DNA from 3 places in the Kosakonia oryzendophytica genome. Region 2 is predicted to be linked to each of the others. Evidence: predicted binding sites of a transcription regulator. Region 2 holds the regulator's gene; each other region holds the start of a gene.
What was found. The regulator Fur, encoded in region 2, represses iron uptake genes when iron is present. The targets are predictions, from matches to a motif close to ATAATAATGAGAACNACTATCAA.

Region 1: a site for Fur is predicted at 1,309-1,331, ahead of exbB (tol-pal system-associated acyl-CoA thioesterase). Genes of this name have one in related genera too.
Region 3: a site for Fur is predicted at 2,021-2,043, ahead of efeU (iron uptake transporter permease EfeU). Genes of this name have one in related genera too.

What each region holds. Positions count from the first base shown of each region.
Region 1 covers NZ_CP115659.1:752,113-755,634, reverse strand. The annotation lists gene O9K67_RS03665 (SDR family oxidoreductase) at 1-28, shown strand, start outside; gene exbD (TonB system transport protein ExbD) at 84-509, opposite strand; gene exbB (tol-pal system-associated acyl-CoA thioesterase) at 516-1,247, opposite strand; gene metC (cystathionine beta-lyase) at 1,499-2,686, shown strand; gene yghB (DedA family general envelope maintenance protein YghB) at 2,804-3,463, shown strand; gene O9K67_RS03640 (AraC family transcriptional regulator) at 3,500-3,522, opposite strand, start outside.
Region 2 covers NZ_CP115659.1:3,567,060-3,570,581, reverse strand. The annotation lists gene O9K67_RS17330 (beta-N-acetylhexosaminidase) at 1-1,631, shown strand, start outside; gene fur (ferric iron uptake transcriptional regulator) at 1,727-2,173, opposite strand; gene fldA (flavodoxin FldA) at 2,462-2,992, opposite strand; gene ybfE (LexA regulated protein) at 3,156-3,437, opposite strand.
Region 3 covers NZ_CP115659.1:3,170,062-3,173,583, forward strand. The annotation lists gene efeO (iron uptake system protein EfeO) at 1-1,079, opposite strand, end outside; gene efeU (iron uptake transporter permease EfeU) at 1,131-1,964, opposite strand; gene O9K67_RS15390 (NupC/NupG family nucleoside CNT transporter) at 2,241-3,425, shown strand; gene O9K67_RS15395 (DUF3574 domain-containing protein) at 3,460-3,522, opposite strand, start outside.

The sequences.
Region 1 (3,522 bases), 2.3 Mb from region 2:
CGTCACAGGCGGCGAACATCTCGGATAAGCAGGTGAAAAAAAAGCTGGCGAGAGCCAGCTTTTTTACGTTTGGCAAGGGCAGATTACTTCGCTTTCGCGACCTCTTCACCGACCAGACCGATTTTCAGATACCCCGCCTGATGCAACGTATCCATCACCTTCATCATTGTTTCGTAGTCTACGGTTTTGTCCGCACGGAAAAAGATGGTGGTGTCTTTTTTACCTTCCGTCATCGTATTCAGTGCGTTGATCATCGTGTCATCCGTCACCTGATCGTTACCGATAAACATCGTGTTATCCGCTTTTACAGAGAGGTAGACTGGCTTTTCCGGGCGCGGTTGTGGCTGGCTGGAGGATGCCGGCAGATTCACTTTCACATCCACCGTGGCAAGCGGTGCGGCCACCATAAAGATAATCAGCAGCACCAACATAACGTCGATAAACGGCGTTACGTTGATTTCGTGCATTTCGCCGTTATCGTCCAGGTTTTCATTCAAACGCATTGCCATGGCGTATCAACCTACACGTAATTTCTGAGCCGCACGCACCGGCTGCGCATTGCTGGCAGCCAGGTCAAGATCGCGGCTTTGCAGTAACAGAACCTGCGCGGCAACATCGCCGAGGGTGGCTTTGTAACTGCCAATCATGCGCGCAAAAAGGTTGTAAATCACCACCGCCGGAATGGCAGCAACCAACCCGATCGCCGTAGCCAGCAGCGCTTCGGCAATACCCGGCGCCACAACAGCGAGGTTCGTGGTTTGCGTCTGCGCGATGCCGATAAAGCTGTTCATGATGCCCCACACGGTACCGAACAGACCGATAAACGGAGAGATCGCGCCGATAGTGGCGAGATAGCCATTACCGCGCCCCATATAACGCCCGGTCGCCGCCACGCGACGCTCCAGGCGGAACCCGGTGCGCTCTTTAATGCCTTCGTTATCTTCGCTGCCTGCGGATAACTCCAGCTCGTTCTGGGCTTCGTTGATTAACAGGGTGCTGAGGCTTTTCGCATGGAAGGAGGAGGCGATTTCGCTGGCCTGGTCCAGTGAGCGGGCATCAGCCAGCAGGGTCTGCTCGCGCTTGATGCGGCGCTTTTGCGCCATCATCTCAACGCTTTTGCTGAAAAACAGAGCCCATGTCACCACGGACGCCAGAATCAGGCCGATCATTACCACTTTAACGACAATGTCGGCGTGCTGATACATACCCCACACGGATAGATCCGTCTGCATCAAATTATTACCCACTGTGTTTCTCCGCGACGCAAATCACAAAAACTGAGCGCCATCATATCAAAATGATGTCGAATTGATAGTAGTTCTCATTACTATTTACATAGTGCCTGAATTGAAAGCCATTTTCTTTGCGCTCACGCAGTAAACCCGCGCGACTGAACAGGTCGTAGAAAAAATTAACACCCGCACCGCAAACAGGGATGCATCAACCCACAATCATGGTAGTCTGGACATCCAGACGTATAAAAACAGGTTGAGCGAAAATGACGGCGAAGCATCTTGATACCGCTCTGGTAAACGCAGGGCGCAGCAAAAAATATACACTAGGCTCGGTGAACAGCGTGATCCAACGCGCCTCTTCCCTGGTCTTCGAAACGGTGGAAGCCAAAAAACACGCTACCCGCAACCGGGCAAACGGCGAACTGTTTTATGGTCGCCGCGGTACGCTAACACACTTCTCATTACAGGAAGCGATGTGTGAACTGGAAGGCGGCGCCGGATGCGCGCTTTTCCCCTGCGGCGCCGCGGCGGTGGCTAACACCATTCTGGCGTTCGTTGAGCAAGGCGATCATGTGCTGATGACCAACACCGCCTATGAACCGACCCAGGATTTCAGCACCAAAATTCTCGCCAAACTGGGCGTCACCACCAGCTGGTTTGACCCGATGATTGGCGCCAGCATTGTGCATCTCATCCAACCCAATACGAAAGTGGTGTTCCTGGAATCTCCCGGCTCCATCACCATGGAGGTGCATGACGTTCCGGCGATTGTTCAGGCGGTGAGAAGCGTGGCCCCGAACGCCATCATTATGATTGATAACACCTGGGCGGCTGGCATCCTGTTCAAAGCGCTGGAGTTTGATATTGATATCTCGATTCAGGCAGGCACCAAATACCTGATTGGTCACTCAGACGCGATGGTGGGCACCGCCGTTTCCAACGCCCGCTGTTGGGAGCAACTGCGTGAAAACGCCTATCTGATGGGGCAAATGCTGGATGCGGATACCGCGTATATGACCAGCCGCGGTTTGCGTACATTGGGCGTGCGCCTGCGTCAGCACCATGAAAGCAGTTTAAAAATTGCCGAATGGCTGGCGACGCACCCGCAAGTGGCGCGGGTGAATCATCCGGCGCTGCCTGGAAGCAAAGGGCATGAGTACTGGAAACGTGACTTTACCGGCAGCAGCGGCCTGTTCTCCTTTGTATTAACTAAACGCTTAACCCATGAAGAACTGTCGCAATACCTCGATCCGTTTTCACTGTTCAGCATGGCCTACTCCTGGGGCGGTTATGAGTCGTTAATTCTGGCCAACCAGCCGGAACAGATAGCGGCGATCCGCCCGGATGATGAAGTGGACTTCACCGGTACCTTAATTCGGGTGCATATTGGTTTAGAGAATGTTGACGATCTGATTGAAGATTTAGCTGCAGGATTCCAGCGTATCGTGTAAACCAGGCTAACCGGGGTAAAGCTTCAGAAAATTCTCTGTTTCTTGCGCCCCGGATCAAGGTGTTTTTGGCGAGTTGGAGTACAATAGCCTCCTCTACGCGGTACCACAGGAACGTCCATGGCTGTTATTCAAGATATTATCGCTGCGCTTTGGCAACACGACTTTGCTGCGCTGGCTAACCCGCATGTTGTTGGCGTTGTTTATTTTGTGATGTTCGCCACGCTGTTTCTGGAAAACGGCCTGCTTCCTGCTTCGTTTTTACCGGGGGACAGCCTGCTGTTACTGGCCGGTGCGCTGATTGCGCGCGGCTGCATGGACTTTGTATCCACCCTGTTTATCCTCACCTCCGCCGCCAGTCTCGGCTGCTGGCTCAGCTACCTGCAAGGCAAGTGGCTGGGCAATACGCGGGTGGTGAAAAGCTGGCTTGCGCAGCTACCGGTGAAATACCATGAACGGGCGACCTGTATGTTTGACCGCCACGGTCTGCTGGCGCTGCTTGCCGGGCGTTTTCTGGCGTTTATTCGCACCCTGCTGCCGACCATGGCCGGCATATCCGGTTTGTCGAACCGCCGCTTCCAGCTGTTTAACTGGCTGAGCGCCCTGCTATGGGTTGGCGTCGTCACCTCTTTTGGCTACGCCATCAGCATGATCCCGTTTGTGAAACGTCATGAAGATCAGGTGATGACGTTTCTGATGATCCTCCCGGTCTTCCTGCTGGTTGCCGGGCTTGTCGGCACTGTTGCGGTGGTGCTGAAGAAAAAATACTGCAACGCCTGACCCGCTGCCCCTCTTCCCGGCGAAGAGGGGCCGTTTTTACATCCCCTGCATGGTACGAA
Region 2 (3,522 bases):
GTCGTAACTTCCACAGTAAGGATGCGGTGTTGCGTCTGCTGGATCAGATGGCTGCCTATAAACTGAATAAATTCCACTTTCATCTCAGCGATGATGAAGGCTGGCGTATTGAGATCCCAGGCTTGCCGGAGCTGACCGATATTGGCAGCAAACGTTGTCACGATCTGAGCGAAAAAACCTGCCTGTTGCCGCAACTGGGTTCTGGCCCGGATAGCAACAACAACGGAAGTGGTTTCTTTACCCGCGCGGATTACATCGACATTCTGAAGTATGCGAAAGCCCGGCAGATCGAGGTTATTCCGGAAATTGACATGCCTGCCCATGCGCGTGCAGCCGTGATCTCTATGGAAGCCCGTTACGATCGACTGATGAAAGAGGGCAAAGCGCAGGACGCGGCGCAGTTCCGCTTGCTGGATCCAACGGATACCTCCAACACTACCGGGGTACAATTTTATAACCGTACCGGCTACCTTAACCCTTGCCTCGACTCATCACGCAATTTCGTCGACAAAGTGATCGGTGAAATCCAGCAGATGCATAAAGAGGCGGGCCTGCCGCTGCAAACCTGGCATTTTGGCGGTGATGAGGCAAAAAATATTTACCTGGGCGTTGGGTATACCGATCAGAAGAACCCGGAAGCAGGTAAGGGCATCATCGATAAAAGCAAGCAGGACAAGCCGTGGGCGAAGTCGCAGGCGTGCCAGGCGATAATTAAAGAGGGAAAAGTAACGGATGTTGAGCATCTTTCCAGCTATTTTGGTATTGAAGTCAGCAAACAGGTGAAAGCCCGCGGCATTACTACAATGCAAGCCTGGCAGGATGGTCTGAAAGATGCCAAAGACGCATCGGTATTCGCCACCGATCATGTCAACGTGAACTTCTGGGATACGCTCTACTGGGGCGGTTTTGACTCGGTTAATGACTGGGCGAACAAAGGGTTCCGCGTTATCGTTTCCAACCCGGATTATGTCTATCTTGATTTTCCGTATGAAGTAAACCCGCAAGAGAGCGGTTATTACTGGGGCACGCGCTTTAGCGACGAACGTAAGATCTTCAGTTTCGCGCCGGACAATATGCCGCAAAACGCCGAAACTTCTGTTGACCGTGATGGCAACCCCTTTAGCGCGAAGTCTGATAAAACATGGCCTGGGGCGTATGGTCTCTCCGCGCAGTTGTGGAGCGAGGTGGTGCGTACCGATAACCAGATGGAGTATATGATCTATCCGCGTCTGGTTGCGGTGGCGGAGCGCGCATGGCATCGGGCGGCCTGGGAGCAGGACTACAAAGCCGGTCGTGAGTATAAAGGTGGTGAAACGCACCTCGTCAATGTTCGTGCCCTGGATAAAGACTGGACACGCTTTGCCAACGTGTTAGGCAGCCGCGAGCTGGCGAAACTCGATAAAGCGGGTATTCACTACCGCTTGCCAGTGCCAGGCGCTCGCGTGGTGGGGGGCGTGCTTGAAGCCAACACCAGCTTCCCTGGCATGGTGGTGGAGTACTCTACCGACGGCGGCAAACACTGGCAGCGTTATGACGATAGCGCCCGCCCGAAGGTGAGTGGTGAAGTGCAGGTGCGTACCGCCAGCCCGGACGGGAAACGCGTAAGTCGTGTGGACAGTGTAAAGGCGTGATCGCTGTGTAAGCCGGATAAGGCGCAGTCTGCTGCAGTTATCCGGCAACCAAAAAAAGCCAACCGTCAGGTTGGCTTTTGGCATATCAGAATGGATTATTTCGCGTCGTGCGCGCTTTCATCTTCGCGGCAGTCACCTTCAGCGCAGTGGCCATACAGGTAGAGACTGTGGTTCGTCAGACGAATGCCGTGTTTGGCGGCGATTTCACGCTGACGCGCTTCAATAGAATCATCACTGAATTCGATCACTTTGCCACAATCGAGGCAAATCAGGTGATCGTGGTGATGTTGCTGGGTCAGTTCAAAAACGGACTTGCCGCCTTCGAAGTTATGACGGGTCACAATGCCGGCGTCATCGAACTGGTTCAATACACGGTAAACCGTAGCCAAGCCGATCTCTTCGCCCATGTCGATCAGTCGCTTGTATAAATCTTCCGCACTGACATGATGGTTATCCGGCTCCTGAAGCACTTCCAGGATTTTTAACCGAGGAAGCGTGACTTTCAGGCCGGCCTTCTTTAATGCGGTATTGTTGTCAGTCATGCGGAATCTGTCCTGTTGCTATACGATTCACTTCCTTAGGGGAAGTTATAGGAATGCACCTGGGATAATGCGTCTCATTATAGAACTGCCATGTCTAAATGAAAACTGCAAGCCCTCAAGTAAAGTAAGCTTATAAAACGTGGGGTCGCCGACAAAGTCCTGTGCGGCAGCCCAAGTTTAGCAGGGCTTATTGTACAGTGATGAAGAAAAAAGTTAAAAATTTGTAGCAATTATTTCCATCGCTTATACCTATTAATACGGCGCAACCCACAGGCTACGCCGTAAATATCAGGCATTAATGATGTCGTCCAGGTGCAGCTCTTCCGACACCTGCTTAACCCATTTCTTCACGCGTTCCGCGGTCAGTTCCGGCTGACGATCTTCATCAATCGCCAGACCCACAAAGTGGTCATCATCCACCAGACCTTTAGACGCTTCAAAATGGTAACCAGCGGTCGGCCAGTGGCCCACGATAGTCGCACCGCGCGGTTCAATGATGTCACGGAGAGTTCCCAGGGCATCACAGAAATACTCTGCGTAATCTTCCTGATCGCCACAGCCGAACAGGGCGACTAATTTACCGTTGAAGTCTACTTCTTCCAGCGTCGGGAAAAAGTCATCCCAGTCGCACTGCGCTTCGCCATAATACCAGGTTGGAATGCCGAGCAGCAGAATGTCATAGCCTTCGAGATCTTCTTTGCTGCTCTTGGCAATGTCATGTACATCGGCAACGTCTTTACCAAGCTGACTTTGAATCATTTTCGCGATATTTTCGGTGTTACCGGTGTCGCTGCCGAAGAAAATGCCTGTAATTGCCATGAGTAAAATAACCTCTTGAAACTTAATGAGATGGTGGTGGCGTTTAGCCCACAGATAAGGGCAATCATAGCAGAACAGGGAAGCACGCGGAAACAGCTATCGCGCCGGACTGCACTCTATGACACATGAAAAGAGGCGTAAAAGCGGTGATTCGGAGGATTCGCTATCCGCGTAAGGCGTTGAGCTGGGCCAGCAGCATCTCTTCAATAAGCTCGCTACGGCTCATTTCACGGGCGTCCGCCAGCTCATTTAGTGCCTCTACCGCTTCAACATTCAGTTTTAATTCAACGCGTTTGAGCCCGCGAACTTTATCGCGTTTGAGCTGATTACGTTTGTTGATGCGCAACTGTTCATCGCGCGCGAGCGGGTTGGTCTTGGGCCTTCCCGGACGACGCTCATTCGCGAACAGATCTAGTGTCGTACGGTCCGTTTGTTCTTTAGCCATGGTTTAAGCAGCATACTACGGGAAAGACAAGCAATCGGGACGTCGCCCCGGGCTGAATAGCGCGCCATCATACATCAGCACAACG
Region 3 (3,522 bases), 400 kb from region 2:
GTGGTGATCGGCCCTTTCAGCGCATTGCGATCCGCATCGGTCAGCTTGTCATACGTTTCATAACCATCTTTAGTGCGGTATTTCGCCAGAATAGTGTCCACTTTTTTGAAGTTGGCATCGACTTTGGCCAGCAGTTCACCGTTATCTTTTTGCAGCTGCGGACGCAGCAGATCAACAATTTTCTGCGCACCGTCGACGTTTGCCTGGAAGTCCCACAGATCCGTGTGGCTATAGCGATCTTCTTCACCGCTGATTTTGCTCGCCGCTACTTCTTCAATCAGCCCAGCTGCGCCGCCAACCACTTTAGATGGCGGGAACGCCAGCTCATTGATGCGAGTCTGCAAATCAGCCACATCGGTGTAGAGCTGATCGGCATAATGGCCCATATCTTTGGTGCTATTGTCGCCAAACAGGGCTTTTTCCAGACGGTGGAAACCGGTGAATTTCGGATCGGCGGCTTTATGCTCGTAATCATCTTCACGGGCGTCAATGCTACCATCCAGATCGGAGAACAATTCAGCAATCGGCTCAATGCGCTCGTAGTGTTGGCGGGTCGGGGCATACAGGGCTTTCGCTTTTTCGATATCCCCTGCTTTCACGGCATCGGTAAAGGCTTTGGTACCCGTCACAAGCTGAGCGGTTTCCGCAACCACATAGGCTTTATAGTCGGCAATCGCCGTGCTGAGGCTCAGCAGCGCTTCACCTTTTGCCGCATCGGCAGTGGCTTCGCCCTTCACTATCAGCTTGCCTTTCGGGTTGGTTAACAGACCGCAGGTCATGTCATATTCACCCGGTTGCAGGTTAGCCGTCAGTTTCTGGCTAAAGCCCGGCGCAATGTTTTCACGCTCTTCCACCACCATTACACCTTTGAGGATCTCCCACTCCAGCGCTTTCTGGCTATGGTTAACGATCACAAACTGTGTTTTACCGACGTTCACCGTCAGGTTCATCGGTTCACACTGTTTGTCCGTGACCGTCACTTTCACCTGCGGTACATCCGCGGCCTGTGCCGCGAAAGCGCAAGAAAACAGTGCGGCGATCCCTACCTGTAATGCATTACGACGAAAATGAATTGCCATGACCCTTCCCTTAAATAAGTATGTTGTAACTACAGCAACCAATAAGCGAGATTACGGTGCAGCCCTGGAAGGCTGCGAACCGGCGCGTGGTGGCATAAAAAACAGCAGCAGCGCCGGGATCAAATAGAGGAAATAGATGAACACTTCGCTCACGCTCGGTGTTTCCTGATAGCCGAAGATCCCCTCCAGCAAAGTGCCAGTGAGTGAATGCGTGGTCAGAACGTTGCTTAAATCGAAGGCCACATCCTGGAAATGATTCCACAGACCGGCTTCATGGAAGGCGCGAATCGCACCGGCAGCCAGCCCTGCGGCAACCAGCAGAATAAACAGGCTGGTCCATTTGAAAAACGCGCCCAAATTGAGACGAATACCGCCCCAGTAGAGCAGAAAACCGAGCACCACTGCCGTCGCAAGACCGAGTATCGCGCCGACGGGCGGCCATATGCCCACATCCTGTTGGAATGCGGCCAGCAGGAAAAATACCGACTCCAGTCCTTCACGCGCCACGGCGAAAAAGACCATCATGATCAGCGCCCAGCCATGGTTGTTGCTGCGCGCCAGTGCGTTATCTACCGCCTGCTCCAGTTGCACTTTGACGTTACGCGACACTTTACGCATCCAGAACACCATCCAGGTGAGGATCACAACGGCAATCACCGCAACAATTCCTTCAAACAGTTCCTGCTCTCGCTGCGGAAACTCTCCCGTGGTTGCGTTAATGGCAATGCCCAGGCCAAGACACAGAGCCGAAGCGAGGAACACACCCAGCCACATCACGCCAATCCAGCGCCCCCGATGCGTACGTTTGAGGTAGCTGGCGATGAGGCTAACGATCAACGCCGCTTCGAGGCCTTCACGTAACATAATGAGAAATGGAACAAACATGGAGAACGCCCCTAATGTCATGCGCAGTCAGTGGTTGCAAAGAAAAGTAAATTCGTTTGATAGTGATTATCATTACGGCGAACAGAAACTCAAGCGAAAAATGATGAGAATGATAACCAGATGTAAACGCAGAGCAGACTAACTACCGGGCCGGCGCTTTATGCAGAAGTGGTTGAAATACTGCAAAAACTTAGCTTACAAATCGTTAACTTTGTATTTACCGCACGCCGCCGCTATGGCTAAATAAACGTCCTGTTTACCTGCCCCTTTAGAGATATGATCAATTTTCTGCACTTTCTGCTGGCGTTAGTGGTGATCCTTGCGCTGGCCTGGCTGGTCAGTTTCGACCGCCGACAAATCCGCATCCGTTTTATTCTGCAACTGATTGTCATTGAGTTCGCACTGGCATGGTTTTTTTTACATGCCCAGAGTGGCCTGACGCTGATTAACTATGTTTCCGGTTTCTTTGAAGCCCTGCTGAAATTTGCTGGGCAAGGCACGGGTTTTGTTTTCGGGGGTATGAGCGAAAAAGGGTTAGCCTTTATTTTCCTGGGCGTCTTATGCCCTATCGTGTTTATTTCCGCGTTGATTGGTATTTTGCAGCACTGGCGTATTCTGCCCATTTTTATTCGTCTGATTGGCACGCTGCTATCGAAACTGAATGGCATGGGCAAGCTGGAGTCCTTTAATGCCGTCAGTTCACTGATCCTCGGTCAGTCAGAAAACTTCATTGCCTATAAAGGGATACTGTCAGACCTCTCCTCACGCCGCCTGTTCACTATGGCCGCCACGGCCATGTCGACGGTGTCGCTGTCCATCGTGGGGGCATATATGACCATGCTGGATGCCAAATATGTTGTTGCGGCATTGATCCTCAATATGTTCAGCACTTTTATTGTGCTGTCGGTCATTAACCCGACACGCCCGGAAGCAGAAGCTGAAATCAAACTGGAAAAACTCCACGAATCGCAAAGTTTCTTTGAGATGCTCGGCGAGTATATTCTGGCTGGTTTTAAAGTGGCGATGATCATTCTGGCGATGCTGATCGGCTTTATTGCGTTAATCAGCGCAATCAATGCGCTCTTCAGCGCACTGTTCGGCATCAGCTTCCAGCAGATCCTCGGCTATGTGTTCTATCCGCTGGCCTGGCTTATCGGCATCCCGCTGAGCGATGCGCTGCATGCGGGCAGTATTATGGCAACCAAACTGGTGGCGAACGAATTTGTGGCAATGATCGAACTGCAAAAAATTGCCGCAGAAATGTCGCCGCGCGGGCTGGGTATCCTCTCAGTCTTCCTGGTGTCGTTTGCCAACTTTGCCTCTATCGGCATTGTTGCCGGTGCGATTAAGGGTCTGAACGAGCCACAAGGCAACGCCGTTTCCCGTTTCGGCCTGCGTCTGGTTTACGGCGCAACGCTGGTGAGCCTGCTGTCCGCTGCATTTGCGGGCCTCGTGCTCTGAGTGTATTCCCTCTCCTGCGGGAGAGGGATTTTTATTAAAACTGAACGCAAACCGGCTGATCGACACGCATCACCGATTCCTGGGCAAAACGTGATTT